Regions from separate parts of the Streptomyces sp. GQ60 genome, predicted to be linked through region 2. Evidence: riboswitches for the same ligand, from Rfam matches in the RefSeq annotation. Region 2 holds a riboswitch; the other holds the start of a gene.

Region 1 (10,227 bases), on a different contig from region 2:
GGGGGCAGCATGGCCGGCCTCCTGGCGGCCGCCGTCCTCGCCGAGCACGCGGCGGTCACCATCATCGACGCCGACACCCTGCCCGAGCTCCCCGAGCCCCGGCGCGGACTGCCGCAGGCCCGCCACGTCCACGTCATGTGGTCGGGTGGCGCCCGCGCCATCGAGGACATCCTGCCGGGCATCATGGAGGACTGGACGGAAGCGGGCGCGATCCGCCGCAGCCTGCCCACCGACCTGGTCACCAAGACCGCCCAGGGCTGGATCCCCCGGTGCGGGGAGAAGCAGTTCAACATCTCCTGCAGCCGCGACCTCCTCGACTCGGTGGTCCGCGCCCGGGTGATCGCCCTGGAAGGGGTCACCACCCTCCAGCGCAGCCGGGTCCGCTCCCTGGAGGGGACCGCCGCGCGGATCACCGGCGTCCGTGTCGACACCCCGGAGGAAGAGGACCGGCTGGTCCCCGCCGACCTCGTGGTCGACGCGAGCGGCCGCGGCTCCCGGGCCCGCGTCTGGCTGCAGGCGCTCGGCGTGGACGGCATCCGGCAGGCGGAGGTCGACTCGGGCCTGGTCTACGCGACCAGGATCTTCGAAGCCCCCGCCGGAGCCCACGAGATGGGCTTCCCCATCGTGAACGTCCAGTCCGACCCCCGGGTCGCGGTCCCCGGCCAGACCGCGACGATCGTCCCCATCGAGAACGGGCAGTGGCAGGCCACCCTCTCCGGGACCCGGGGCGGCCAGCCCACCGGCGACCCCGACGAGTTCATCCCGTTCGCCAAGGGCATCCGCGACCCGATCGTCGGCGAGCTCCTGGAGGGCAAGAAACCGCTGTCCGACGTCGCCGTCACCCAGGGCACCACCAACCGCCGGGTCTTCTTCGAGAAGGCCGAGCTGCCGGACGGCTTCTTCGCGGTCGGCGACTCGGTCGCCACCTTCAACCCGCTCTACGGCCAGGGCATGACCGTCGCGGCCCAGGGCCTGCTCGCCGTCCGCGCCCTGCTGCGCTCCAAGGGACCGGCCCACCCCGGCATCGGCATGGAGGCGCAGCGCGCCCTCGCCCCGCAGGTGGCCACCGCCTGGGAGCTCGCCACCTCGCAGGACATCCTGTACCCGGGCGCCACCGGTATGAAGCCGCGCGCCGGCTCCGGCCTGCTCAACTCCTACGTCTCCCGGCTGATGACCGGGGCCACCACCCGGGAGGAGCTGACCTCCGCCTTCCTGGAGGTCATCACCATGAGCAGCCCGCCCACCCACTGGGTCAAGCCGTTGGTGGTCTGGCAGGTGCTGCGCGCCTCGGACCGGGGTGCGCTCAAGGCCCCGCCGCTGACCGCCGCCGAGCGGACCGTCGCGGGACTCGACCAAGGGGCCGACCCCGTCGAAGCCCGCTAGGCGTCCGGTGACGGACGGGCTCATCCTCTACGTTCCGGGGTTCGTGATCGTCCTGGCCCTGGTCATCAAGGCTCCGACGCTGCGCCGCGGCTGGGACCAGCCGCTGATGCGCGCCGTGTGCACGCTGCTGGTCGTCGGTTCCCTCGCCATGTTCCTGTCCGGTCCGCCGACGATCGCCGCGGTCAACCGCCTGACCGGCGTCGTCAACTTCTCCGCGCCCCTGGTCTACAGCGTGCTGACCGCGTTCTCGGCGTCGTGCATCGTGCTGATCCTGCACTGGGGCGGCGGCCCGACCCCGGGCGTCCTGCGGGCCACCCGGATCACGGTGGTCGCGTACGGCGCCGTCGTGGTCACGATCGTCTTCCTGTTCGTGAAGGGGGACGCGCCGGTGGAGCGGCTGCGGGACCTGGACACGTACTACGCCACCACCCCGTGGATCCGCGAGATGATCGCGCTCTACCTGACCGCCCACGCCGTGGGCAGCACGGCGCTGAGCCTGTTGTGCTGGAAGTGGCTGCGGCGCGTGGACCCGGCCCTGCGGGCGCTGCGCACCGGGTTGGCGCTGCTGATGCTCGGCATGGTGATGGACGTGGGCTATCTCGTCGCGAAGTGGGCCGCGGTCGGAGCCCGCTGGTCCGGCCGCGACTGGGACGGGCTGTCCACGTACCTCGCGCCGCCCCTCGCCTCCGCGGCGGCCCTGCTGGTCGGGATCGGGTTCATCGTGCCCCTGGTCGGCGAATCGGCGGCCTGGCAGGAGTTCAGCCAGTACCGCCGGCTGCGTCCGCTGTGGAAGGCCCTGCACGGATTCGCCGCCTCCAGCGTGATGACGGTGCCGCTGACCTGGTGGTCCCCGGTCGGCATCCGGCTGATCCACCGCGAATCGGTGATCGACGACGGGCTGCTGGCGCTCGCCCCCTGGTTCGACCCCGCCGTCCGGAGCGAGGCCTACGAGGCCGCGCGCGCCCAGGGCCGGTGCGAGCGGGGCGCCGCGCTGGTGGCGGACGCGGCCGTACTCGCGGCCGCGTGCCAGCGCCGGGCCGCCGCCGACCGGGTGGAACCCGGCCCGGGGTCCGATCCCGCCGAGCCCTGGCTCCTGGGCGCCCAGCCGCTGACGGAGCTGGCCCGGGAGTTCCACGCCTCGCCCATCGTGGCGGAGGCCCGCCGCCGGGCCGCGGCCCCGCACTGAGGCCGGGCCGCCCCCCGGTCAGGCCGTGGCCGGCCCCGCTTCGCGAGCGGCGGCCGCCTCGCCCGTCAGGACCTTGAGCCGCTTGGTGAAGAAGACCATCACCGCGCCGGCCGCGATCACCAGGGCGCCCTGCCACAGGAAGTTCCGGCTCTGGCCGATGACCGCGTCGAGCCGCGGAAGCTGCGCGCCGATCGCGTCTCCGGTGGCGGCGGCGAGGAACCACACACCCATCATCTGGTTGGTGAAGGCCCGCGGGGCGAGCTTCGTGGTGACCGAGAGGCCGACCGGGCTCAGGCACATCTCGCCCATCACCTGGATCACGTACACGCCCACCAGCCACATCAGCGAGACCTTCACCCCGCTGGAGGCGATGGCCGCCGCGCCCGACATGACCACGAAGGAGGCGCCGGTCAGCAGCAGGGCCATGCCGAACTTGAACGGGGTGCTCATGTGCTTGCCCCGGCGCACCCAGAAGGCGGCGAAGACGGGGGCCAGGATGATCACGAACAGCGAGGGCAGCGACTGCGTCCAGCTCGCCGGGATGTGCCACCCGAGCAGGGACAGGTCGGTCTTCTGGGCGGCGAAGAGGTTCAGCTCGTTGCCCATCTGGTCGTAGACCAGCCAGAACAGCGTGGCGGCCAGGAAGAGCCAGACGTAGGCCCGCAGACGGGTCTTCTCGACCCGGTCGATCTTGGGGCTGCGGTACATCGAGAGCAGCACGCCGGCCGGAACGACCACGGCGACGACCGTGAGGACGAAGGTGACGTTGTCGATGCTCAGCGCGTGCGAGGCGGCCAGCAGGGTGACCAGTACGGCGGTGAAGACCAGGCCGTACGAGGAGGACCTGCGCAGCTTGGCCCGCTCGGCGGGGGTGAGCCGGACCACGGGCTCGGCGCGGAGCTGCTCCGACAGGCGGCGGCCGCCGAGGACGTACTGGACCAGGCCGAGGGCCATGCCGACGGCGGCGGCGCCGAAGCCGAGGTGCCAGTTGACCTCCTCGCCGAGGTAGCCGACGACGAGCGGGGCGATGACGGCGCCGAGGTTGATGCCCATGTAGAAGATCGAGTAGCCGGCGTCGCGCCGCTGGTCGTCGTCGGCGGCGTACAGCCGCCCGACCAGTGCGGAGATGTTCGGCTTGAGCAGGCCGGTGCCGATGACGATGAGGACCAGGCCGGGCCAGACGAAGACCGGGTTCGGGACGGCCATCAGGACGTGGCCGGCCATGATGACCACCCCGCCCCACAGGACGGCCCGGCGGGCGCCGAGGAACCGGTCGGCGATCCAGCCGCCGGGCAGCGCCAGCAGCGAGATCATGGCCATGTAGACGCCTTCCACGGCCTCCGCGGTGCCCTCGTGGAGCCCCATGCCCCCGTGGCCGCGGGAGGCGGCGAGGAAGTGCACGAGGATGGCGACCATGCCGTAGAGGCTGAAGCGCTCCCACAGCTCGGCGAGGACGAGGGTGGCGAGCCCGCGCGGGTGGCGCTTCCCGCCCACCGCCGCCGCGATCGGTGCTGCGCCCGACGCCGGGGGCTTCTGCATGTCCATCGAAGGCTTCACATACTCAGTGGAGCCCTCCCGCCCCGGCGACGGATCGTCCTTCCGGCCCGTTACCGGGGGAAGCGGAACGCCCCGGACCGAAGGGCCCGGGGCGTTCGTCGTACCGGATCGGCGCCGGCGCGGGTCAGAGGTCCGCGAGGGCCAGACCGGCCTGCGCGGCCGCGGCCTGGACGGTCTGCTCCAGCAGCACCGCGATGGTCATCGGGCCGACGCCGCCCGGTACCGGGGTGATCAGCGAGGCGCGGGCGGCGGCCGACTCGAAGTGGACGTCGCCGACGTTGCCCTCGTTGTAGCCGGCGTCCAGGACCACGGCGCCCGGCTTGATGTCCTCGCCGCGGATGAACTCGGCCTTGCCGACGGCGGCGACCAGCACGTCCGCCTGGCGCACGAGGGACGGCAGGTCCACGGTGCGGGAGTGGCAGTAGGTGACGGTGGCGTTCTGCTCCAGCAGCAGCATCCCGGCGGGCTTGCCCAGGATCGCGCTGCGGCCGACGACCACGGCGTGCTTGCCGGTCAGGTCCACGTCGTAGGCCTCCAGCAGCCGCATGATGCCGCCGGGGGTGCAGGAGACGAAGCCGGGCAGTCCGAAGCCCATGGCGGCGAAGGAGTGCATGGTGACCCCGTCGACGTCCTTGCCCGGGGCGATGGCCTCGAAGGCGGCGCGCTCGTCGATGTGGTGCGGGACGGGGTGCTGGAGCAGGATGCCGCTGATCTCCGGGTCCTCGGAGAGCGCGGTCAGGGTGGCGACGAGCTCCTCGGTGGTGGTCTCGGCCGGCAGCTCCACGTGGCGGGAGGTGATCCCGGCCTTGGCGCAGCGGTTCTGCTTCATGCGGACGTAGGTGACGGACGCGGGGTCCTCGCCGACGAGCACGGTCGCCAGACAGGGCGCGGTGCCCGTGCGCTCGGTGATCTTCGCGGCGTACTCGGCGGTCTGCTCCGAGATGCGGCGGGCGAGGGCGGTGCCGTCCATCAGCGTGGCGGTCTGTGTCGGCTCAACGGCCTGGGCCTGCTGAACGGTCTGTGCCTGCTGAACGGTCTGGGCGGTCGTCATGGGGTCTCCTGGGCGTCGCTGCGGGATCGCGGTTCGCCCAGGCGCGCGGCAGTCGACGTACGGATACGGGAGTACGCCGGGCCGCTCCCCGGTGGTGATCCACCCGAACGCCAGTCACGGCCCGCCGCCCAGTGTAGGCGACCCCTCCCGGCGGGTCCGACGGGTCCGGGGCGGGCCCCGGCCCGGCAATCCGGTGGATGACCGGCGCCGGACCTGGGACGATCGAGACATGACGCGCACTTTCGACCATCTCGTCGCGGAAGCGGAATCCGTCTCCGTGGACGGCTGGGACTTCTCCTGGCTCGACGGCCGCGCCACCGAGCAGCGTCCCTCGTGGGGCTACCAGCGGCTCCTGGCGAACCACCTGGCCCGGGTCGGCTCCGCCCTGGACATCCAGACCGGCGGCGGGGAAGTGCTCGCCGGAGCCGGGCCGCTGCCCCGGCTGACGGTGGCCACCGAATCGTGGCCGCCGAACATCGACAAGGCGACAAGGCTGCTGCACCCGCTCGGCGCGGTGGTGGTCGCGGACTCCGACGAGCCGCCGCTGCCGTTCGGCGACGCGTCCTTCGATTTCGTCGCCAGCCGGCATCCGGTCACGATCTGGTGGGAGGAGATCGCGCGGGTGCTGAAGCCCGGTGGCACGTACCTCTCCCAGCAGGTCGGTCCGGCAAGTGTTTTCGAACTCGTGGAGTACTTCCTGGGCCCGCAGCCGGAGGAGGTCCGGCGGGCCCGGCACCCCGACGACGCGGTCGCCGAGGCCACGAAGGCGGGGCTGGAGGTGGTCGATCTGCGCTCCGAGCGGCTGCGGACGGAGTTCCACGACATCGGAGCCGTGATCTACTTTCTACGGAAGGTGATCTGGATGGTGCCGGGCTTCACGGTCGGGCAGCATCGGGACCGGTTGCGCGAGCTGTACGAACAGATCGAGCACGAAGGCCCGTTCGTCGCACACACCGCCCGTTTTCTCATCGAGGCCCGCAAAACGGGCTGACAAAACGGGCGGACGCGACCACCCGCGACCGGTTCCCCGGTCACAGCGTGGCGCAGGTCACTCAATTCAGCGCGTAACGAATCTACTCGGGCATGCGATGAACCGACAGGTGTCCTCGTGCGGCCCGGAATACAGACCCCCGTCGGGTCTGTTTCCCGAGTTCGCGCGATGATGTCCCGCCACCCCTTATCTGTTCGCAACGAGAGGCTCCTTGTGTCGCTCAGCCCGTCCCGTACGTTCCCCACGGAGATCGCCGAATCCGAGGCCCTGGTCGCGCTTGTCGAGCGTGGCCGCGAGCAGGGTCACATCAACGGTGATGACGTGCGCCAGGCCTTCGAGGCCGGCCGCATCCCGGTGGACCAGTGGAAGCGGGTCCTGCGCAGCCTGAACCAGGTCCTGGACGAGGAGGGCGTCGCGCTGCACGTGAGCGCCGCCCCCGCCACGAAGGCTCCCGCCAAGAAGGCGCGCAAGGCGGCCGCCGCCCCGGCGCGCACCGTCGCCAAGAAGGCCGCCGCCCCGCCGCGCCTCATCGGTGCGCGCAAGACGGCCGCCCCCGCCACCGCCGCGGCGATATCCGACCCGTCGGCCTCCGGCACCGAGGAGGAGGTGGCGGCCGAGGCCGCCGCCGCGCCGAAGAAGCGTGCGGTCAAGAAGACCGCCGTGAAGAAGACCGCCGTGAAGAAGACGGCCGCCACGAAGAAGACCGCCAAGGACGGCGACGAGGGCGACGCCCCCGTGGCCCTGGGCGAGGACTGGGCGGCCGAGGACCTGGACGAGGGCGACGAGAAGGAGACGCCCAAGACGGGCGGCAGCGCCGGCTTCGTCCTGTCCGACGACGACGAGGACGACGCCCCGGCCCAGACCGTCATGGTCGCCGGTGCCACCGCCGACCCCGTCAAGGACTACCTCAAGCTCATCGGCAAGGTGCCGCTGCTCAACGCCGAGCAGGAAGTCGAGCTCGCCAAGCGCATCGAGGCCGGACTCTTCTCCGAGTACAAGCTCGAAGAGGAGGAGGACCACAAGCCCGCGTTCAAGCGCGAGCTGGAGATCCTCGTCGAGGACGGCCGCCGCGCGAAGAACCACCTGCTGGAGGCCAACCTCCGCCTCGTGGTCTCCCTCGCCAAGCGCTACACCGGCCGCGGCATGCTCTTCCTGGACCTGATCCAGGAGGGCAACGTCGGTCTGATCCGCGCCGTGGAGAAGTTCGACTACACCAAGGGCTTCAAGTTCTCCACGTACGCGACCTGGTGGATCCGGCAGGCGATCACGCGTGCCATGGCCGACCAGTCGCGCACCATCCGCATCCCCGTCCACATGGTCGAGATCATCAACAAGCTGGCCCGCGTCCAGCGCCAGATGCTCCAGGACCTCGGCCGGGAGCCCACTCCGGAGGAGCTGGGCAAGGAACTCGACATGACCCCCGAGAAGGTCATCGAGGTCCAGAAGTACGGCCGCGAGCCGATCTCCCTGCACACCCCGCTGGGTGAGGAGGGCGACAGCGAGTTCGGTGACCTCATCGAGGACTCCGAGGCGGTCGTACCGGCCGACGCGGTCTCCTTCACCTTCCTCCAGGAGCAGCTCCAGTCCATCCTGGGCACGCTCTCGGAGCGCGAGGCGGGCGTGGTGTCCATGCGCTACGGCCTCAACGACGGCCAGCCGAAGACCCTCGACGAGATCGGCCGCGTCTACGGGGTCACCCGTGAGCGCATCCGCCAGATCGAGTCGAAGACCATGTCGAAGCTGCGTCACCCGTCGCGCTCGCAGGTGCTGCGCGACTACCTCGACTAAAAGTCGGGCCCCGCGCCCCTCAGGCCAGTCGGAAGACCGGCCCGCGGGGCGTGAACGGCAGGGAGGCGCCCTGCGGAACCAGGAAGGCGTGCTCGCGCCGGATCCGCAGGGTGTCGGTCCAGCCGTCCGTGATCACCAGGACCGGCGCCCCGGGCGGGAAGTCCTCCGCCCGCAGCAGCAGGTCGATGCCCGGCTGCAGCACGGTTCCGCCCCGGCCGCGCACCTTCACCCGGCCCGCGATCTCGCTCGGGGGCAGATAGCCCGCGTCGTACGGCGCCGCGTCGCAGAACACGACGCGGGCGGCCGGCACGTCGCGGGCTTCCGCGTACGAGGCGATGGCGCCGAGCGCCTTGCCGAGCAGGGCGGTGTCCATCGATCCCGAGGTGTCGAGGACCACGCCGAAGGTGCAGCGGGCGGTCTCCTCGTGCGGGAAGTACCGGCCCGGGCGCGGGATGTCCGGGGTGGAGGCCTGGCGGCGGGCCGGGCGCGCGAAGCCGCGTACCGGCTCCGGACGGGGCACGTACTCGTCGAACCAGCGTGCCAGGCGCGCGTCCCAGGGCACCGGCGGGTGGGCCAGCGCCCGGATCTCCTGCACCAGCCCGGCGGGCAGCAGCCCGCGCTCCCCGTACCCGTGCAGGTCGAAGCCCTGGACCAGGCCGCGCCGGTAGAACTCGTCCAGGTCCGTGTACGGGCCGCTTCCCGGATGCGGCAGCGGCTCGCCCAGGATGTCCCCGCGGCCCTTGCCGCGCAGGGTGGCGAGCCGGCGCATCCGGCGCAGGTCGCCGGTGATCCGGTCGTAGACCTCCTCCACGGAGAGGTCCCGCAGCTCCGCGTCGTACAGCAGCCCCTCGGGCATCTCCCCGACGTCCATCTCCACGAGCCAGCCGTTGACCACGTAGTCGGCGGCCACGTTGTGCAGGTACGGGTCGCGGGCGCCGCGGCGCTCCCCGTGGCGCAGGGCGGCGTGCAGCATCTCGTGGGCCAGGATGAACCGCCACTCCCCGTCGGTGAAGCCGCGCAGCGGGTTGACGTAGATCTCCCCGGCGCTCGCGCTGACGGCGGCGATGTCGATGCCCTGGGCCCGGGCCAGCTCGGCGTCGGCGACGAGCCGCAGGCCCGCCGCGAGGCCGCCGAGCAGCGGGTAGGAGGAGACGAACCAGTTCAGGGCCCGCTCCCACGGCTGCGGGCGGTGGCCCTCGCGGCCGGCGGCGAGGTCCATGGTGGCGGACACGGACCGGGTGAGGGCGTGCGCGAAGCCGGTCTGCCAGTCCGGGACGGAGCTCCAGTGCCGCCAGGACTCCAGGATCTGGTCGGGGGCGCCGGGGGCGCTCGTGCCGCAGTCCGCGTAGCGCGCCGGGACGCCGTCCCGGCGCCAGGCGCCGGCGAGCTGCTCCTCGTCGCCGCCCGGGTACTGCTCGGGCAGCCGGTCGGGGGCGCGGCCCACGGGGAAGGTCAGCAGGAAGCGGTTGACGACCACGCAGCGGGCGGCGAGCTCGGCGCGGTCGGGCTGCGGCCGGTCGTCCTCCTTGGCGGCGGGCACGTGTCCGAAGCCGAGGTGGAGCAGGCAGTGCGCCAGGGCCCAGGCCCACTCGGCGGGCTCGGCGCGGCGGGTGGGGTGGGCGTGGATCACCCCGTTGGAGGTGACCACGGCGAGCCCGGCGGTGTTGCAGGCCGTGCACTGGCTGCTGCGGCAGTGGGTGGCGGAGACCGCGTTCAGGGCGGGGTTCTGCCGGACGGCGGCGCGCCCGGCCTCGTAGGCGAGCGCGGCCGGATCGGGCTTGGGCTGCTTGGCCTTGCGGGTCACCGGCGGGCCTCGACCAGCCGGGGCAGGTCGCGGGCGGCTTCGATCAGGAACCAGGCGGGCAGCACGGGATGGCCGTCCGCGTCGTCGGCGATGACGGTCTGGGCCACCTCGACGGAGATCTCGGCAAGCTGGACGAGCAGGGACTTCGCGCGGTAGGCGGTCTGCCGGACGCCGGGCGAGACGTGTTCCTTGCGGGCCGGGAGCTCCTTGACCAGGCGGCCCCGGAAGGCCTCGGCGAGGTAGTAGAGCAGATCGCGGTCCTCCACCCGGGCGGGCCAGGAGGCGTCGCCCTTGATGACCGCGTCGATGCCGAAGGTGTGGCGGACGATCTTGGCGTAGCCGCGGAAGGAGACCGCGTGCGCGGGGGTGAGGGTGCCGTGCGCGAGCACGCCGAGCGTCTGCTCGTCGAGGTCCCGCCCGAAGGAGTGCAGGGCGTCGGAGAGCATGTGCCAGGACCGGGGCGTGGA
Region 2 (18,299 bases):
TGGGCGACCGTGACGTGCGGGTGGTACGGGAACGAGAGCTCCCGGCTGAGCGGCCCGTCCGGGTCGCGGATCTGGCCCTGGAGACGGGTGCAGTCGGAGCCGCCCTCGACGACCTGGACGAAGACCACCGGCGAGAGGGGGCGGAAGGTGCCCGTGCCGGCCAGCCGCATCACGAAGGGGCGGCCGACGGCCGCGACCTCGGCCAGGTGGGCGCGGATCCCGGGAAGCCGGTCCCCGGACACCTCCGTCGGCGGTACGAGGGTGACGTGCGTGGGAATGCCGTGCGCGGCGGCGTCCCCGAAGCCGGCTCGCAGCTCCTGAAGGCTGCTGCCGTACGGCTCCGGGACCGCGATCGAAACGCCGAGCGTTACGGTCCCCACGTAGCTCTCCTCCGCCTGTAGTCCTGTGCGTGGTCCCTGCGACGCGTGTGCGTCGCACGAGTGCTGCCGCCCCAGTGTGGCGGCAGCACCCCCCAGATCGCCAGGGCCCTCTTTCTCTTCCGTCCCCGTCAGTGCTTCGCGGGGAGGAAACCGAGGTGGTCGTACGCCTGCGCCAGGGTCTCGGCGGCGACCGCCCTGGCCTTCTCCGCGCCCTTGGCCAGCAGGGAATCCAGGGTCTCCGGATCGTCCAGGTACTCCTGGGTGCGCTGCTTGAAGGGTGTGACGAAATCGACCATCACGCCGGCCAGATCGGTCTTGAGCGCGCCGTAGCCCTTGCCCTCGTACGAGGCCTCCAGAGCCGGGATGGACTCCCCCGTGAGAGTGGAGTAGATCGTGAGCAGGTTGCTGACGCCGGGCTTGTTCACCGCGTCGAAGCGGACCACGGCCTCGGTGTCGGTGACCGCGCTCTTGATCTTCTTCTCGGTGGCCTTGGGCTCGTCGAGGAGGTTGATCAGGCCCTTGGGCGACGAAGCCGACTTCGACATCTTGATCGCCGGGTCCTGGAGGTCGTAGATCTTCGCGACCTCCTTGACGATGTGCGCGGAGGGGAGGGTGAAGGTCTTCCCGAAGCGCTGGTTGAAGCGCTCGGCCAGGTCGCGGGTCAGCTCGATGTGCTGGCGCTGGTCCTCGCCGACGGGGACGGCGTTCGCCTGGTAGAGCAGGATGTCCGCGACCTGGAGGATCGGGTACGTGAACAGGCCGACGGTGGCGTTGTTGGCGCCCGACTTCGCGGACTTGTCCTTGAACTGGGTCATCCGGCTGGCCTCGCCGAAACCGGTGATGCAGTTCATGACCCAGCCGAGCTGCGCGTGCTCGGGCACGTGGCTCTGGATGAAGAGCGTGCAGCGCTCGGGGTCGAGACCGGCGGCGAGGAGCTGCGCGGCGGAGAGCCTGGTGTTCGCGCGGAGATCCTTGGGATCCTGCGGCATGGTGATCGCGTGCAGGTCGACGACCATGTAGAAGGCGTCGTGCGTCTCCTGCAGGGCGACGTACTGGCGGATGGCTCCGAGGTAGTTCCCGAGGTGGAACGAACCGGAGGTGGGCTGGATGCCGGAGAGCGCGCGAGGACGATCAAAAGCCATGGCCCCATTCTCTCAGGTGTGACACCGGGCTCGGCCCCGCCGCTGGCCGGAACCGGGCGGGTCGCTCCGGGCCCGCCCGGCCCCGGCACGGGTACCGGGCGGTAGCGGCCCGTCCGGATCTTGCCTCGGCCGAGCGACCGCTTTCCGTTGCGGACCGGGGGGACACCGCTGCGCGGGGCTTCGCGGGCGCCGCCCACACCCGCGCCTCAAACGCCGGCGGGGCTGGATGTGGCCGGCGTTTGAGGCGCGGGTCAGGGCGGAGCCCTGGGAACGGTGGAAGGGCGGGTAGGGGACTTCGCCCCGCGGCGAGCGGCCCCCTACCCGAGGGTCAGGCGACGGGCAGGCCCGGGGCCGGGAAGGCGGCCATCAGGTCGGCCACCGCGGAGCGGATCGCGCCGAGGGCGGCTTCGTCACCCTTGGCGGCCGCGGCGACGGCCCCCGCGATCCAGTCGGCGACCGCCGGCATGTGCTCGGCCCGGAGCCCCCGCGAGGTGAGCGACGGCGTGCCGATCCGGATCCCCGACGGGTCGAACGGCTTGCGCGGGTCGAACGGCACCGTGTTGTAGTTCACGACGATCCCCGCCCGGTCCAGCGCCTTCGCCGCGATCTTGCCGGAGACCCCCTTGCCCGTGAGGTCGATCAGGATCAGGTGGTTGTCCGTACCGCCCGAGACCAGGTCGAAGCCCCGCTCCAGCAGAGCCGCGGCCAGCGCCTTCGCGTTGGCCACGACCGCGTGCGCGTACGACACGAACGAAGGCTGCGCCGCCTCGTGGAGGGCCACGGCGATACCGGCCGTCGTCTGGTTGTGCGGGCCGCCCTGGAGGCCCGGGAAGACCGCCTTGTCGATGGCCTTCGCGTGCTCCTCGCGGCACATCAGCATCGCGCCGCGCGGACCGCGCAGGGTCTTGTGGGTGGTCGTCGAGATCACGTCCACGTGACCCGCCGGCGACGGGTGGGCCCCGCCCGCGATCAGGCCCGCGATGTGCGCCACGTCGGCGACCAGCACCGAGCCCGCCTCCTTCGCGATCGACGCGAAGGCCTCGAAGTCGATCGTGCGCGGGAGCGCCGTACCGCCGCAGAAGATCAGCTTGGGGCGCTCCGCCAGCGCGAGGTCCCGTACCGCGTCGTAGTCGATGAGACCGGTCTCGGCCCGGACTCCGTACTGGACGCCCCGGAACCAGGAGCCCGTCGCCGAGACCCCCCAGCCGTGCGTCAGGTGCCCGCCCATCGGCAGCGCCATGCCCATGACCGTGTCGCCGGGCTCGGCGAAGGCCAGGTACACCGCGAGGTTGGCGGGCGAGCCGGAGTACGGCTGCACGTTGGCGTGGTCGACTCCGAAGAGGCCCTTCGCCCGCTCCACGGCCAGCGCCTCGATGCGGTCGATGTTCTGCTGGCCCTCGTAGTAGCGGCGGCCCGGGTAGCCCTCGCTGTACTTGTTCTGCAGCACCGTGCCGGAGGCCTCCAGCACGGCCGCGGACACGTAGTTCTCGCTCGGGATGAGGCGGAGGGTCTCCGCCTGGAGGGTTTCCTCGGCGGCGACGAAGGACGCCAGCTCGGGGTCGGTGGCCCAAAGGGAAGGGTGGCTGCGGGCGGGGTGGCGGTACGGGTGGTGGTGGTTCGCGCTCATGGCGGCTCCTCCGGGGTCGATGTCAGATCTCGTCCCCGCGAGGCCCAGGCGAGCGGCCCTGTATGCGGTCGTGCGCGCACGGCTCCCCCGGAGTTGGTTCTCCGTGCGCCAGTCGCCGTGCGTATCCGACACCCTAGCGGGCACGCCCCTAGAAAGGTTTCTCCGTCCGGTATTCGAGCGAGGATGGACAGTGACGCCACCCTCGTCACCGGCTTGACGGACGATCGGAGACCCCGTGTCGACAACTGCTGATGCCATCCGCTCCGCCGACGCGCACAGCGCGCACAACTACCACCCCCTGCCCGTCGTCGTCGCCACGGCGGAGGGCGCGTGGATGACCGACGTGGAGGGCCGCCGCTACCTCGACATGCTCGCGGGCTACTCCGCCCTGAACTTCGGCCACGGCAACCGCCGCCTGCTCGACGCCGCCCGCGCCCAGCTGGAGCGGGTCACCCTGACCTCCCGCGCCTTCCACCACGACCGCTTCGCGGACTTCTGCACCCAGCTCGCGGCGCTGTGCGGCAAGGAGGCGGTCCTGCCCATGAACACGGGCGCGGAGGCCGTGGAGACGGCGGTGAAGACCGCCCGCAAGTGGGGGTACGAGGTCAAGGGCGTACCGGACGGCCACGCCAAGATCGTGGTGGCGGCCGACAACTTCCACGGCCGCACGACGACCATCGTGTCGTTCTCCACCGACCACGAGGCCCGCGACCACTTCGGCCCGTACACCCCGGGCTTCGAGATCGTCCCGTACGGGGACCTCACCGCGCTCGCCGGCGCCGTCACGTCCAACACCGTCGCCGTGCTCCTGGAACCGATCCAGGGCGAGGCCGGCGTCCTCGTACCGCCCGCCGGATACCTGCGGGGCGTACGGGAACTGACGCGCGAGCGGAACGTCCTGTTCATGGCGGACGAGATCCAGTCGGGCCTGGGCCGCACCGGCAAGACCTTCGCGTGCGAGCACGAGGACGTCGTCCCGGACGTGTACATCCTCGGCAAGGCGCTGGGCGGCGGGGTCGTGCCCGTGTCGGCGGTGGTGGCCGACCTCGACGTGCTGGGCGTGTTCAAGCCGGGCGAGCACGGCTCCACCTTCGGCGGCAACCCGCTGGCCTGCGCCGTCGCCCTGGAGGTCGTCGCGATGCTCCGCACCGGCGAGTACCAGCAGCGCGCCACCGAGCTCGGCGACCACCTGCACCGGGAGCTGAACCTGCTGGTCGGCGGCGGTGCGGTGACCGCCGTACGGGGCCGCGGACTGTGGGCCGGCGTGGACATCGACCCGTCGCGCGGCACCGGCCGCGAGATCTCCGAGAAGCTGATGGGGCTCGGGGTGCTGGTCAAGGACACCCACGGGTCCACGATCCGGATCGCGCCGCCGCTGGTGATCTCCAAGGAGGACCTGGACTGGGGGCTGGACCAGCTCAGGTCGGCCCTCGGCGAGACGGGCTAGGCCGGGCGGCCTCCTGGCCGTCGGGCCGGGTTTCGAGGGTGATCTCCATGCCGCGGATGGTGAAGTGGCGGGCGGGCCGCAGGCCGGCGGCCCGCATCGCCCGTTCCTGAGCGGCGGCGGCCCGCTCGGCGGCCGGCCGGGCCCCGGCGGACAGACGGGTGCACGCCACGTGCCACACGCGGGGCGCGCCTTCGAGGCGCCGGGCGAGGGTGGCCGGGTCGGCGGGCGGGTTGTCCAGTACGCCGGCCTCGGCGGCGGTCCGGGACCGGCCGAGGTCGGGCCGCCACGCGAAGGCCTCCTGGTAGGCAGTGGAGATCAGGCCGCAGCGGGCGCCGCTGAAGAGCACCGTGTCGCCGGGGGCTTCGTGGGCGCGGAGGATCCTGACGGCGGCGAGGCTGTCCCAGGACCGGCTCTCCTCCAGCCGGATCGCGCGGTGGGTGAAGGCCAGGGGTGCGGCCATCGCCAGCAGCAGTGCCGTCCGGGCCCACCACGGCAGGGTGAGGATTCCGGCGGCGAGCAGCAGGGCCAGCGCGGGCAGGCAGAAGACCAGGTAGCGGTAGGCGAACACGGGCTGCGCCACCGCGGCCAGGGCGAGCAGCGCCGGCGGGACGGCCAGCCACGGCACGGCGACCGCCCGGATCAGGGGCGGGCTCGCCCGCCGCCGTACGGCGAGCGCTCCCAGGGCGGTCACGGCCGCACCGAGGAGCAGCAGCTTGAGCGCGTCCAGGAGGGTGTCCTGGCCGGGGAACAGGAGCCAGGAGAAGAGGGCCACGGGGGTGGCGGCGGTGACCGGCGGGGACTCCCCCACGGCGGAGTGCTGGGTCAGGGCCAGGTACAGCAGGGGTGCCACGGCCGCGACGCCCGCCGCCTGGGCGACGGCCACGCGCAGTGCCGTGCGTCGCCCGGGGCGGATCCGGGCCACGGTGACGGCGTGTGCGGCGAGCAGCAGCAGCCCCATGACGTTGAACCAGCCCAGTACCGCGACCAGTACGGCGTAGGCGACCGGCCACCGTCGCCGGCCGTCGCCGGCCAGTGCCTTGGCCAGGGCGCCGGTGGCCAGGACGGCCGCCGCCATGACGAAGGCGAACGAACGCCCCTCCTGCGCGTACCGGGAGGCCGTCGGCGCCACCGCGAGGGCCAGCCCCGCGCCCGTGCCGAGGCGGGGACCGTCGAGGGTACGGCCCAGCCACACCACGGCGGCCACGGCGACGGCGACGGCCGCCGCGGACGGGACCCGCATCGTGAACTCGGTCACCGAGGTGGCCTGTCCGACGAGGTGCATGAGCACGTAGTGCAGTCCGTGCACCGCGTCGACCCGGCCGAGCAGCGCGAACAGCTCCGGCCACGAGCGCCGCGCCACGTCCATGGTGACGATCTCGTCCGTCCACGGCGCCGGGCCCGTGGTGCCCCACACCCCCAGCGCGAACGCGAGGACCGGCATCGCCCAGCCGGCCGCGCGCGTCGACGGGAGGGCGCGCGAAGCGGTCCGCCCGCGGGGGACGGCGGACGCGGACGGGGACGGAGACCGGGACGCGGCCGGGGACGGGGACGGGGACGGGAGGACCGTCACGGGGTTCCGTTCCTCACGGGTACACGGCGGGCCAGGGCCACGGGACGTCCTCTGCACGATCGGCGCGAGCCGGAGCGGGAACGAGCCCGGACGGCACGTCCGTGCGCCTCGGTCGCCCTCCGGCGGGACCGTCCAGGGTGCCGCACCCTGCACGGGCCGCGCCTCGTCCGAACGGCCGACCCCGCGCCGGCGCGGCCGCTAGAGGATGACGTGGGGCAGGAAGCGGGCGTACTCGTCCGTGACCGGCCCGGCCGATTCGCGGATGCCGAGGCCCGCCGACTCGTCCTCGACGACCCACGCGCCGAGGACCACCCGGTTGCCGTCGAAGTCGGGCAGCGGGGCGAGGCCCTGGAACACGTACGTCTCGTCCTGCTCCGGTGCGAACGGCTCGCCGCCGGCCGGGTGCAGGGTGACGCCCGCGCCCTCGCGCCCCAGCAGCGGCTTCGCCGCGTAGCCGGTGGTCGTGGCGAGCTCGCGCGGGCCGTCCAGGTAGGCGGGAAGCAGGTTCGGGTGCTCGGGGAAGAGCTCCCACAGGACCGCCAGCAGCGCCTTGTTGGAGAGCAGCATCTTCCACAGCGGCTCGATCCATGCGGTGGTGCCGGAGCCGCCGCCGTGGTCGTACGTGCCGAGGACCTGCGGGGCGAACTCGTCGGTGGCCAGCCACTCCCACGGGTAGAGCTTGAAGATCGCGCGGATGAAGCCGAGCTTCTCGTCGACGAACCGGCCCGACAGGGAGTCCCAGCCGATCGCCTCCACCGACAGCTCCCGCGTGTCGATGCCGGCCTGCTCGGCGGTCTCCTGGAGGTAGGCGACCGTCATCAGGTCCTCGCCGAGCTCGTCGGTCTCGGAATGCGCGAAGTGCACCGGGCCGGGCGGCAGCAGCTCCGCCTGGCGGCGCCAGGCGTCGACGAGCCGCTCGTGGAGGGAGTTCCACTGGTCGGCGCCGGGGAAGCGCTCCTCCATCCAGAACCACTGCGGACTGGCCGCCTCCACGAGGGAGGTGGGGGTGTCGGCGTTGTACTCCAGCATCTTGGCGGGGCTGCCGGTGCCGTCGTAGCGCAGGTCGAAGCGGCCGTAGAGCGAGGGCTGTTCGGCGCGGCGCCGCCAGGACTCGGCGATCAGTGCGGCGAGCTTCGGGTCGGTGATGCCGAGGTCGGCGAAGCGGTCGTGGTCGACGATGTGCTGGGCCGCCGCCAGGCACATGGCGTGCAGTTCCTCGACGACGTTCTCCAGCGCCTCGACCTCGGGGAGGGTGAAGGAGTAGTACGCGCTCTCGTCCCAGTAGGGGCGCAGGGAGTCGTCGGGGTAGCGGGTCAGGGGGTAGATCAGCCCCTGCTCCTCGACGGTCTTCTGCCAGTCGGGGCGGGGCTCGATGGTGTGGCGCTTCACGCTGGATCAGCCGCCCGAGGAGCTCTTGTGGCTGCCGCCGATGCCGCCGCGGGTGACGGCGGACTTGTCGAAGCTGCCTCCGCTGACCTTGTTCTTCGCGACGGTGCCGCCGTAGTAGTAGGCGCCGCGGCCGCCGCTCTTGCACTCCTTGGAGTTCAGCTTCTCCAGGGTGGCGCGGTCCGCGCAGCGCTTGTCGGGCTCGTTGCTGCTTCCGCAGGCCACGAGGGCCGCGGCGAGCAGGCCCATGCCGCCGAGGGCGACGGTTCCGGAGCGCATGCGGCGCTTGGTGCGCGTGGTGTCGGTGCTGCTGCTGTCCATGGACTGTTCGCTCCCCCTGGGTGGCCGGCTGCGGACAGACTAGAACGGCCGCCCGCGCCGACGGAATCCGGCCGACGCGAGATCCGTGACCTAGAGTCGGTTCGTGCTCATTGGGATGATTTGCGCGCTCGGTGCGGCGGTCTGCTTCGGCACGGCGTCGGTCCTGCAAGCAGTGGCGACGCGGGCGGCGGTGCCGGGAACGGGCTCCGGGGTCGACACCGCGCTCTTCCTGCGGGCGGTGCGCCAGTGGCGCTATCTCGCCGGACTCTGCCTGGACGGGATCGGCTTCGTCCTCCAGATCATCGCGCTGCGGCACATCCCGATCTACGCGGTGGGCGCGGCCCTCGCGGCCAGCCTCGCGGTGACCGCGGTGGTCGCGGCGCGGCTGCTGGGGGTGCGGCTGAGCGGGACGGAGTGGGGCGCGGTCGGGGTGGTCTGCGCGGGGCTGCTGATGCTGGGGCTCGCGTCCGGAGAGGAGGGCGCGGGGAAGGGCGCGCTCGCGCTGAAGCTGGGACTGCTGGCGGTGGCCGGGCTGGTGCTGGTCGTCGGGGCCGTGGCGGGCGGACTGCCGGACCGCAGCCGGGCGCTGACGCTGGGTCTGGCCGCCGGGACCGGCTTCGGGGTGGTGGAGGTGGCGGTCCGGCTCATCGACGACGTCTCGCTCTCCGCACTGTCGAACCCGGCGTTCTACGCGCTGCTGCTGGGCGGCGGCGCCGCGTTCCTGCTTCTCACCTCGGCGCTCCAGCGCGGCTCCGTGACGGCGGCGACCGCCGGGCTGGTGCTGGGCGAGACGATCGGGCCGGCGGTGGTGGGGGTGGCCTGGCTGGGCGACCGCACCCGCGAGGGCCTGACCTGGCTGGCGGTCGCGGGCTTCGTGGTGGCCGTGGCCGGATCCCTGGCCCTGGCCCGCTTCGGCGAACCCCCGTCGGAGCCGGCCCCTTGAGCGCCACCGGCCCGGGCAGCACCAACCCAGCCGTCCGGCGTTTGAGGACCGGCGTCCGGGGCCGGGCCCCAGGCCCTTCCAGCCCGTCCGGCGCTTGAGAACCGGGTCCCGGGGCCGGGCCCCAGGCCCTTCCAGCCCGTCCGGCGCTTGAGAACCGGCGTCCGGGGTAGAGCCCCAGGTGCTTCCAGCCGTCCGGCGTTTGAGGACCGGGTCCGGGCAGCGCCCGGGGAACGGTGGAAGGGCGGGTAGGGGACCGCCCCGCAGGGTGCCCGTCACGGGAGCGTCGCGATCAGGGCGGCCAGGGTCGGGGCCCAGGCGCTCTGGGACGGCGTCCCGAAGCCGACGACCAGGGCCTCCCGCGCGGGCATGCCCGCCTCCGGGTGTCGGAAGAACGACAGCGGCAGCAGCCCGAGGTCCTGCCGGGCGGCCGACCGCAGGGCCGCCCGTTCGCCGCCCGGCGGGAGGTCCAGTACCGCGTGCAGGCCCGCGGCGATGCCGGAGACCGCCGCGCGGTCCCCGACGGCCGCCACCAGTTCGTCGCGCCGCCGCCGGTAGCGCAGCCGCATCTCCCGCACGTGCCGGTCGTAGGCACCCGACCGGATGAACTCCGCGAGCGTGAGCTGGTCCAGCGCGCTGGAGCTCCAGTCGCTCCGGTCCCTCACCGCGAGCACCTCGCCCATCAGCGCCCCGGGCACCACCATCCAGCCCATGCGCAGCCCCGGCGCCAGGGACTTGCTCGCCGTGCCCAGGTAGACCACCCGGTCCGGGTCCAGCCCCTGGAGCGCGCCCACCGGCTGGCGGTCGTAGCGGAACTCGCCGTCGTAGTCGTCCTCCAGGATCAGCCCGCCCGTGGACCGGGCCCAGTCGACCGCCGCCGTCCGCCGTCCGGGCGTCAGCGCGGCGCCCGTCGGGAACTGGTGGGCCGGCGTCAGCAGGACCGCCCCCGCGCCCGAACCGGCCAGCTCGGCGGTGCGGGCCCCGGCCCCGTCGACCGTCAGGGGCCGCGTCCGCAGCCCGGCGCCGGCCAGCAGGTCCCGGTGCACGTCCAGCCCGTACCCCTCCACCGCCACCTCCCGGACCCGGCGCGCCCGCAGCATCCGCGCGAGCAGCAGCAGGCCCTGCCCGAAGCCCGCGCACAGCACCAGGTGTTCGGGGTCCGCGTACACCCCGCGGGCCCGCGCCAGGTATCCGGCGAGGGCCTCGCGCAGCTCCACCCGGCCGCGCGGGTCCGCGTACCCGAACGCCTCGTTCGGGGCCTCGGTCAGCGCCCGCCGGGCCGCCGCCAGCCAGCCGGCGCGGGGGAAGCCGCCCAGGTCCGGGGAACCGGGCTGCAGGCTGTACGCGGTCCGCGCGCGCACGGGGCGCCGTACGGGCACGGCCGCCGCGGGACGCCGGCCCCCGACCCCCACCTGGGCCCGCTCCGCGACCCGGGTCCCGGAGCCCCGACGGGCCGTCAGCCAGCCTTCGGCGACGAGCTCGGCGTAGGCCTCGGCGACGGTGTTGCGGGCGATCCCGAGGTCCGCCGCGAGCGACCGCGAGGAGGGCAGCCGGGTCCCCGGCGCCAGCCGCCCGCCGCGCGCGGCCTCGCGCAGCGCCTCGGTGAGACCGGCCCGCACGCCGCGTCCGGGGACCGGTTCCAGATGCAGGTCAGCGCCGAAAGTGGCCCACGATTCCGTCATGGACATGGACCATATAGGCGGGCCGCCTGCCTTCTACGCTGGCTCCATGACCCACACGGAGAAGGCACCCGAGCACACCCCCCGCATGCAGCTGGCGAAGCTCGCCCCGGAGTTCTACAAGGCCGCCGTGGCCCTGGACGCGGCCGCAGCCAAGGGGCTGGACCCGGCCCTCGTCGAGCTCGTCAAGCTGCGCGCCTCGCAGATCAACCACTGCGCCTTCTGCATCGACATGCACTCCAAGGACGCCCTCGCGGCGGGCGAGGACGTGGAGCGGCTGCTGCTGCTGGGCGCCTGGGAGGAGTCGCGGCACTTCTACACGGAGAAGGAGCTCGCCGCGATCGAGCTGACGGAGGCCGTGACCGTCCTGACCGACGGCTTCGTGCCCGACGAGGTCTACGAGCGGGCCGCGCGGCACTTCGAGGAGAAGGAGCTGGCCCAGGTGATCGCCCTGATCGCCGCGATCAACGTCTGGAACCGGATCGGGGTCACCACCCGCCTGTCCCCGGGGCACTACACCCCGGGGATGTACAAGTGACCGTCCGGACGGCTGCCCTGCCCTGACGGCCGCCCGGAGGGCTGCCCGGCCGCCGTCAGCCGCCCGAGGGACGGAAGGCGGCCAGCGCGGCCCGGTGGTGCTCCTGGGTGAGCGTCCACTCGCCCGCCGGGCCGGCCGTCAGGACGGCCCACTTCTTGCCGTCCTCGGCGACGAAGACCCGTTCCACGCCGCGTCGGCGGCCGCGTGATTCCGCGCTGTCGTACTCGTAGACGAGCTCCCCGCCCTCGGGGGTGCCCGGGGCGGGGCCGACGCGGATCTCCTGGTAGCCGGTGGTCTGGGCGCGCAGGTAGGTGGAGGCGCCCTGGACGGCCGCGAGCGGGGTCAGTTCGGGCTCGCTCACCTCGAAGATCTGGATCAGCGCGGTGCGGTCGGGAGAGCGGTAGAAGACTCCCGTGGCACCCTCCTCCCGGGCCCATCCGGCCGGGACGGCGACGGTGAACCCCTGCGCGTCGCGCACGGTCTCGCGGGCGGGGTCGCTGCCGCTCGGGCTGGGGGTGGGGCTGCCGCTGCCGCTGCCGGTCGGCGACGGGGAGCGGGTGGCCGTGGCCGAGGCGGCCGGCGAGTCCTCGCCGCTCGGCGGGGCGCTGGAAGCCGTCGGCCCCGCGTGCGCGGGCCGCTCGCCGGAGTCCCGCGCCACGAACCACACGGTGGCCGCGCCGATCGCGAGCGCGGCCACCGCGACGGCCGCCGTGGTCGGCGTCAGCCACCGCCCGCCCCGCGCGGGCCCCGGCGGGGCCGGGTGGCCCGGCCGTTCCGGCTGCGGGTACGGGTACGCGGGGTACGGGTACGGGTCCTGCGCCGACGGCCCCGGCCCGTACCCGTCCGGCCCGTAGCCGCCCGCCCCGGTCCCGGGAACGGGCCCCGAGGCGGGCGGGTAGCCCGGAGCCGGGGCCGGAGGGGGAGCCGGGTCGTGACCCGGAGGAGGAACGGGTGCCGGTCCGGAGCCTGTTGCCGGCCCCGGCTCCGGCCCCGGGGCCGGAGCGGGCACGGCTGCCGGACCGGTAGCGGGCGCCGGAGGCGGCCCGGGAGCCGGGTCGTGGCCCGGAGCCGGAGGCCTCCCCGAGGTCGGGTCGTAGCCCGGAGCCGGAGCCGCAGGGCGTCCCGACGCCGGGTCGTAGCCCTGGGGCGGAGTGGGGGGCGGAGACGGGTCGGGGGTCGGGGGCGGGGTCTGTGGGGGGTCCGTGACCCAGCGTTGGGTCGCGGGGTCCCAGCGGGGGGTGTCCTGCGGGGACACGGTCAGCCTCCCAGGGTGGTCAGGAGCCCGGCCAGGGCCGTGGCGGCGCTGACCGAGTCCACCAGCGGAGCCCACCGTTCCAGCGCCCCGCGGAGCCGCGGGACCAGGCCGGGCCGGATCTCCGAGGCCCCTTCCAGCCCCTCCGCGACCCCGTCCAGTTCGGCGTCGAGCGCCGCCCTGTCCTCGCCGCGCGGCAGCCGTACGAGGGCCGCGCGCAGCTCCAGTACGGCGTCGAGGAGGGCCTGCGGCCCGACGGTGTCCGGCCCCGCGCCCCCGTGGTTCACGCTGTTGGTGTTGTTGCTGCCGCCGATGCTGAACGCGCTGGCCGAGACCTCGCCGATGTGGACCCCGGGCTCCCGCCCGGCCGCGCCGGCACCCGCACCCGCACCCGCACCCGTAACGCCGTCTTCAATTGCCACCGGTACTCCCCTTGCCCCTGGTGCTGTTGGTGTTGTTGCTGCCGCCCACGCTGAAGGCGCTGTGGCTCATCGACTGGATGAACACCCCGCCCTCGGCGACGTTGACCGCGCGCTGCGCGAACTCCTCCGTGTGCCAGCCCGCCTCGTGCAGCGCGACGACGACGCCCCCGACGACCCGGTCCTGAATGGTCTTCAGGAAGCGGTCGAGGTCCATCAGGTGGAACAGCGAGCCGTTGTCCTCGGAGGCCAGGTCGCGCACCGACACCCGCGGCCCCTCGGGCCGGGCCCCGCCGTGGCCGCCGGTGGCGATCCGCCACCAGCTCGCCAGGCCGCGGCCCAGGGTGGCCGCGGAGGCCGCGAGGGAGCCGGGGGTGTGGCGCAGGGCCCAGACGGCCTTGCCGAAGGCGCTGTTGTTGCGGTAGCGCTGGGCGTCCGCGTCCGCGTTGTGGAAGTCGGTCCGGACGGGCAGCAGCACGTGCGGCGCCACCTCCAGCATCATCATCCCGCCCTGCGTGTGGACCCGTACGAAGACGGTGACGACGAGGTTCTCGTCCCAGCCGCCCACCCGCACGCGCAGGAAGTGCCGGCGGCGCTCCCCGCCCTCCTCGATGGCGGCGGCCCGCTGCTCGCCGAACTGCCCGTGCACGACCTGCGCGGTGTCCCGGTGCGGCAGCCCGCCCGCGGGCAGGAACACGCACTCGTCCAGGACCAGTTCGCGCATCCGGTCGCCCACGGCGGCGGCCTGCGCCGGGGAACCGTGCGGGGAGGGCACCCGCAGGCGCTCCAGCAGCGGCACGATCCGCGCCAGGATGTGGGCGTTGGTGACCGGGACCGGCTTCCGCTCGGGGCCGAGGTCCTCGCGCGGGCGCAGCTCCACGGAGAGCTGCCAGGGCCGGAAGGGATCACCCGCGCCGCAGAACGGGTCGTTGACGTCGTACATGATCATCGGCGTGTGCTGCTCGGCCCGGATGCGCTGGCGGACCCGCTGGAACCGGGCCCCCTCGGCGGCTTCGGCCGGGTCGTTCGCGTGGTCGGCGTAACGGCGCTCGGCGAGGTCGGTGGCGATGGTCCGGAAGACGTGTCCGCGCTGGAGCCCCACGACGGCGACCACCCCGGCGAAGACCACCGGCACCCACCAGAAGCCCACGGCGGCGTCGAGGTTCCCGCCGGTCGGGGCGAAGGGCAGGAAGCCGCCCGCGCCGATCTCCGACAGGACGCCGAACAGGGAGAACCCGCCGAAGGCGAGGACGAGCAGGACGGCGGCCAGCGTCCACCAGACGTAGATCCGCAGGATCACGGACAGCACGCGCAGCACCGGGACGTTCCGGGCGCGCAGCCAGTCGGCCAGGCTCAGCAGCAGGAAGGGCAGGATCAGCGCGGCGAGGGCGCCGCCCGTGAGCAGTGAACCGACGAACCAGGCCCCGAGGACTCCGGCGGCCCAGCCGAGCTCGGCGCGACGGGCGCGCAGCGCGTGGGCGAGGACCCGGGAGGCGTCGTAGCCGTAGGAGGGGGCGACGATCCGTTCCTCGTGGACGTACAGCTCGTCGATGACCCGGTCGCGGTACCCGGCGTCGAGGTAGGTGCCCGCGCACAGGAAGCGGCCGGCCTCGCTGAGGGAGGGGTGCACCGGGGGGCGGGCCGCGGAGGGATCCGCCCAACTACCGCCGGGCTGATGGGGAATCGGGATCTCGGTCACCGACCGACCCTAGGGTTCCCCTACATCGGGCGACAGAACGATTCACGCCAAACGCCCCGGCCAGGTTTGGCCGGGGCGCTCGGGTGATCACACCTGTTCGTACGGGGGCCCGCGCGGCCCGGCCGTACGGGGACGATCAGATCAGGCCGAGCTCGCGCACCGCGTCGCGCTCCTCGACGAGCTCCGCCACGGACGCGTCGATGCGCGCACGGGAGAACTCGTTGATGTCCAGGCCCTGGACGATCTCGTAGCGGCCGTCCTTGGTGGTGACCGGGAAGGAGGAGATGATGCCCTCCGGGACGCCGTAGGAGCCGTCCGACGGGATGCCCATGGAGGTCCAGTCGCCCGCCGCGGTGCCGTTGACCCACGTGTGGACGTGGTCGATGGCGGCGTTGGCGGCCGAGGCGGCCGAGGACGCGCCGCGGGCCTCGATGATCGCCGCGCCGCGCTTGGCGACGGTCGGGATGAACGTGTCGGACAGCCAGGCCTGGTCGTTGACCAGCTCGGCGGCGTTCTTGCCGGCGATCTCCGCGTGGAAGATGTCCGGGTACTGGGTCGCCGAGTGGTTGCCCCAGATGGTCAGGCGCTTGATGTCGGAGACGGCGGCGCCGGTCTTGGCGGCCAGCTGCGAGATCGCGCGGTTGTGGTCCAGGCGGGTCATCGCGGTGAAGCGCTCGGCCGGTACGTCCGGGGCGGCGGCCTGCGCGATGAGCGCGTTGGTGTTGGCCGGGTTGCCCACGACCAGGACCTTGATGTCGTCCGCGGCGTTCGCGTTGATCGCGGCGCCCTGCGGCTTGAAGATGCCGCCGTTGGCGGAGAGCAGGTCACCGCGCTCCATGCCCTTGGTACGCGGGCGGGCGCCGACCAGCAGCGCGACGTTGGCACCCTCGAAGCCCTTGTTCGGGTCGTCGAAGATGTCGATGCCGGCGAGCAGCGGGAAGGCGCAGTCGTCGAGCTCCATGGCGGTGCCCTCGGCGGCCTTCATGCCCTGAGGGATCTCCAGAAGACGGAGCTTGACCGGCACGTCCGCGCCGAGCAGGTGGCCGGAGGCGATGCGGAAGAGCAGCGCGTAGCCGATCTGGCCGGCGGCGCCGGTGACGGTGACATTCACGGGAGTGCGGGTCATGGCCTTCTCCGTTAGACAGCTGGCGGTGGGGCGTCCCTGCCCCATGTGCTGGGAGGACGCCGCTCCGTGGCCCAGTAAATCTTGACGTGAAGAGACATCCGCCGTCAGGCTATCCGACCCTGGACCACCCCAATCCCCCGCCCCGTGTGGCGCGGGGCACACGGGGCGTTCTCCGGGCGCGCCCCGGGGGCCCCACGGGGTCCGTGGGGTCAGCGGACCGTGAAGCGGATCGCGGTCTCCAGGAAGGGGACGTCCAGCCACGGGTTGGGCTCCATGACCAGCGCGAGCAGCGTGATCGCCAGGCCCAGCAGGCCGTACGTGACCATGTCCGTGAAGCGGGAGCGCACCGCGAGCATGCCCACGGAGGGCAGCAGACGGCGCATCACCGAGCCCGCGATCAGCGCGGCGCCGATCAGCAGGCACCCGCGGCGGGGGTAGCCCAGGGCGGTGAGCAGCAGTCCGACCGCCGTCGCGGCGAGGACGGCCAGCATCGGCCACTGCCGGGCCGGTGCCGGAGCGTCACCGGGCGCGGCCCGCCCGCCGCCCTCGGGACGCGCGGTGTCCCGGGTGACGGACGGGAACCGCCTGGACCTGGCCCCTTCGGCCCCTTCAGCCCCTTCGGCTCCTTCGGCCTCCTCGGCGGCCGCGGAACCGGAGGTCCGCCCGCCGTCGGGTCCCGAGGCCGGCCCGCCGCCGCCCTCGTCCTTCGCGGCCCAGCTCGGAACCGGCCGCGCGGCCGCCGGGGCACGCGCCGCGGCGGGAGCGGGCTCGGGGGCGGCGCCGGGCTCCGGCCGCTCAGCCGGCACGGGGAACCGCCCGCTCGGCGGCCTCGACCACGTTGACGAGCAGTTGCGCCCGGGTCATCGGACCGACGCCGCCCGGGTTCGGGGAGATCCAGCCGGCCACGTCCGCGACCCCGGGGTGCACGTCCCCGACGATCTTGCCGCTCTCGTCGCGGCTGACGCCGACGTCGAGCACGGCCGCGCCCGGCTTCACGTCCTCCGGCTTGACCAGGTGCGGCACACCGGCCGCCGCGACGACGATGTCCGCCTGGCGCAGCAGTCCGGACAGGTCGCGGGTGCCGGTGTGGCACAGCGTCACGGTCGCGTTCTCGGACTTGCGGGTGAGCAGCAGGCCGATGGACCGGCCGACGGTGATCCCGCGGCCGAGGACGACCACGTGCGCGCCGTTGATCTCGACGCCGTGGTGGCGCAGCAGCTGGACGATCCCGTACGGGGTGCACGGCAGCGGGCCCGGCTCGTTCAGGACCAGCCTGCCGAGTGACATCGGGTGCAGGCCGTCGGCGTCCTTCGCCGGGTCCATGAGCTCCAGGACCCGGTTGGTGTCGATGCCCTTGGGGAGCGGGAGCTGCACGATGTAGCCGGTGCACTCGGGGTTGGCGTTCAGCTCCCGCACGACCTCCTCGATGTCCTCCTGGGAGGCCGTCGCGGGCAGTTCGCGCTGGAGGGAGGCGAGGCCGACCTCGGCGCAGTCCTTGTGCTTGCCGTTGACGTACCAGCGGCTGCCCGGGTCGTCGCCGACCAGCAGGGTGCCGAGGCCCGGGGTGATGCCCCGGGCCTTGAGCGCCGCCACGCGGGCGGTCAGTTCGGACTTGATCGCGGCTGCGGTGGCCTTGCCGTCGAGAATCTGGGCGGTCATGGCCCCATCCTCCCGGATGGAGCGGTCGCGGATCCAGTCGCGGATTCACGACGCGGCCCCCGTACGACCTCTCCGGCCTCGCTCCGGGCTCGTCCCGGGCTCGCTCCGGGCTCGCTCCGGACACGCTCCGGACTCACTCCGCACTCGTCCCGGTCCCGTCCCGGCTTCGTTGCACTTGCACAACAAGTGCCGGGCGCACAGGGTCCCGGCTGGACAAGCCCGGTCCGGCCGGACGACCATGCGGGGATCAGTAGTGCCGCGGGCAGTGCCGGGGGGCGGGCCGCACGACGTGCAGTGACTCCTCCGCGCGTGCCGTGCGTCCCCGCACTTCCACGGAGGAACACCCCAGATGAGCTTCGGCGACCCGAACAACCCCTACGGGCAGCAGCCGCAGGGCGGCCAGCCCGCCTACGGCTACCCCCCGCAGGCCCCCCAGGGCATACCGGCCCAGGGCGGCTACGCCTACCCGCAGCAGGCCTACCCGGGCGTCCCCGGCTACCCGGGCGCGCCGATACCGATGCCGGGCGGGGTCAAGGGAGCGCGGGTCATCCTCTGGATCCTCGGGATCCTCCAGGCCCTCGGCGGCGTGGCCGTCGTCGTCATCGGCGCCGTGTTCGCCTCCGAGTTCACGGACTCCAGCTACTCGTCGAGCGACGCGGGCACCGCCCTGAGCATGTTCTTCGTCATCATCGGCGTCGTCGTCGTCGGCTTCTCGCTGTGGCCGATCCTGACCGCCGCCAAGCTGGGCAAGGGCCGCGGCGGCGTGCGGGTCTCCGGCATCATCTTCGGCTCGGTGCAGGCCCTCTTCGCCGCACTCGGCCTGGCCGGCAACCTGTTCACGCTCAGCAGCGCGCACGGCTCCGCCGCCGGGGCCGCGGTGTTCTCGCTGGTCCTCACGCTGATCTCGCTCGGCCTGGGCCTGTGGATCATCTTCGGCCTGGCCAACTCCGCCGCGGGCGCCTACTTCCAGCGCCCGCGCTACTAGAACCCGGGCCGGTGCGACCCCTCGTACCGGTACCGCGTACGGCGAAGGCCGCGCACCGCACTGCTGCGGTACGCGGCCTTCGCCGTCTGCGGGTGAGCGCCGGACTCGGCTACTCAGTGGCTCAGTGGA

The links. Region 2 has a riboswitch for ZMP and ZTP ahead of glyA (serine hydroxymethyltransferase). Riboswitches for the same ligand answer to the same signal wherever they lie in the genome.
Region 1: another riboswitch for ZMP and ZTP. It lies ahead of AC6CKD_RS34980 (bifunctional 5,10-methylenetetrahydrofolate dehydrogenase/5,10-methenyltetrahydrofolate cyclohydrolase); the one in region 2 lies ahead of glyA (serine hydroxymethyltransferase).

Annotation. Positions count from the first base shown of each region.
Region 1 is NZ_JCAXEG010000026.1:27,403-37,629, reverse strand. Features, by position in the region: gene AC6CKD_RS34995 (NAD(P)/FAD-dependent oxidoreductase) at 1-1,383, shown strand, start outside; gene AC6CKD_RS34990 (MAB_1171c family putative transporter) at 1,391-2,569, shown strand; gene AC6CKD_RS34985 (peptide MFS transporter) at 2,588-4,114, opposite strand; gene AC6CKD_RS34980 (bifunctional 5,10-methylenetetrahydrofolate dehydrogenase/5,10-methenyltetrahydrofolate cyclohydrolase) at 4,251-5,096, opposite strand; ZMP/ZTP riboswitch at 5,206-5,305, opposite strand; gene AC6CKD_RS34975 (class I SAM-dependent methyltransferase) at 5,407-6,168, shown strand; gene AC6CKD_RS34970 (RNA polymerase sigma factor) at 6,382-7,956, shown strand; gene AC6CKD_RS34965 (vWA domain-containing protein) at 7,976-9,760, opposite strand; gene AC6CKD_RS34960 (ATP-binding protein) at 9,757-10,227, opposite strand, start outside.
Region 2 is NZ_JCAXEG010000001.1:324,876-343,174, reverse strand. Features, by position in the region: gene AC6CKD_RS01680 (2'-5' RNA ligase family protein) at 1-380, opposite strand, end outside; gene trpS (tryptophan--tRNA ligase) at 509-1,522, opposite strand; gene glyA (serine hydroxymethyltransferase) at 1,851-3,149, opposite strand; ZMP/ZTP riboswitch at 3,185-3,275, opposite strand; gene rocD (ornithine--oxo-acid transaminase) at 3,385-4,596, shown strand; gene AC6CKD_RS01660 (glycosyltransferase family 39 protein) at 4,568-6,166, opposite strand; gene AC6CKD_RS01655 (glutathionylspermidine synthase family protein) at 6,365-7,555, opposite strand; gene AC6CKD_RS01650 (hypothetical protein) at 7,562-7,873, opposite strand; gene AC6CKD_RS01645 (DMT family protein) at 7,989-8,816, shown strand; gene pdxR (MocR-like pyridoxine biosynthesis transcription factor PdxR) at 9,089-10,495, opposite strand; gene AC6CKD_RS01635 (carboxymuconolactone decarboxylase family protein) at 10,542-11,030, shown strand; gene AC6CKD_RS01630 (serine/threonine kinase C-terminal domain-containing protein) at 11,086-11,508, opposite strand; gene AC6CKD_RS01625 (hypothetical protein) at 11,486-11,884, shown strand; gene AC6CKD_RS01620 (hypothetical protein) at 12,288-12,704, opposite strand; gene AC6CKD_RS01615 (AbeC-like domain-containing protein) at 12,694-14,400, opposite strand; gene AC6CKD_RS01610 (malate dehydrogenase) at 14,537-15,526, opposite strand; gene AC6CKD_RS01605 (DUF3017 domain-containing protein) at 15,736-16,332, opposite strand; gene AC6CKD_RS01600 (bifunctional methylenetetrahydrofolate dehydrogenase/methenyltetrahydrofolate cyclohydrolase) at 16,322-17,185, opposite strand; gene AC6CKD_RS01595 (hypothetical protein) at 17,535-18,170, shown strand; gene purH (bifunctional phosphoribosylaminoimidazolecarboxamide formyltransferase/IMP cyclohydrolase) at 18,292-18,299, opposite strand, start outside.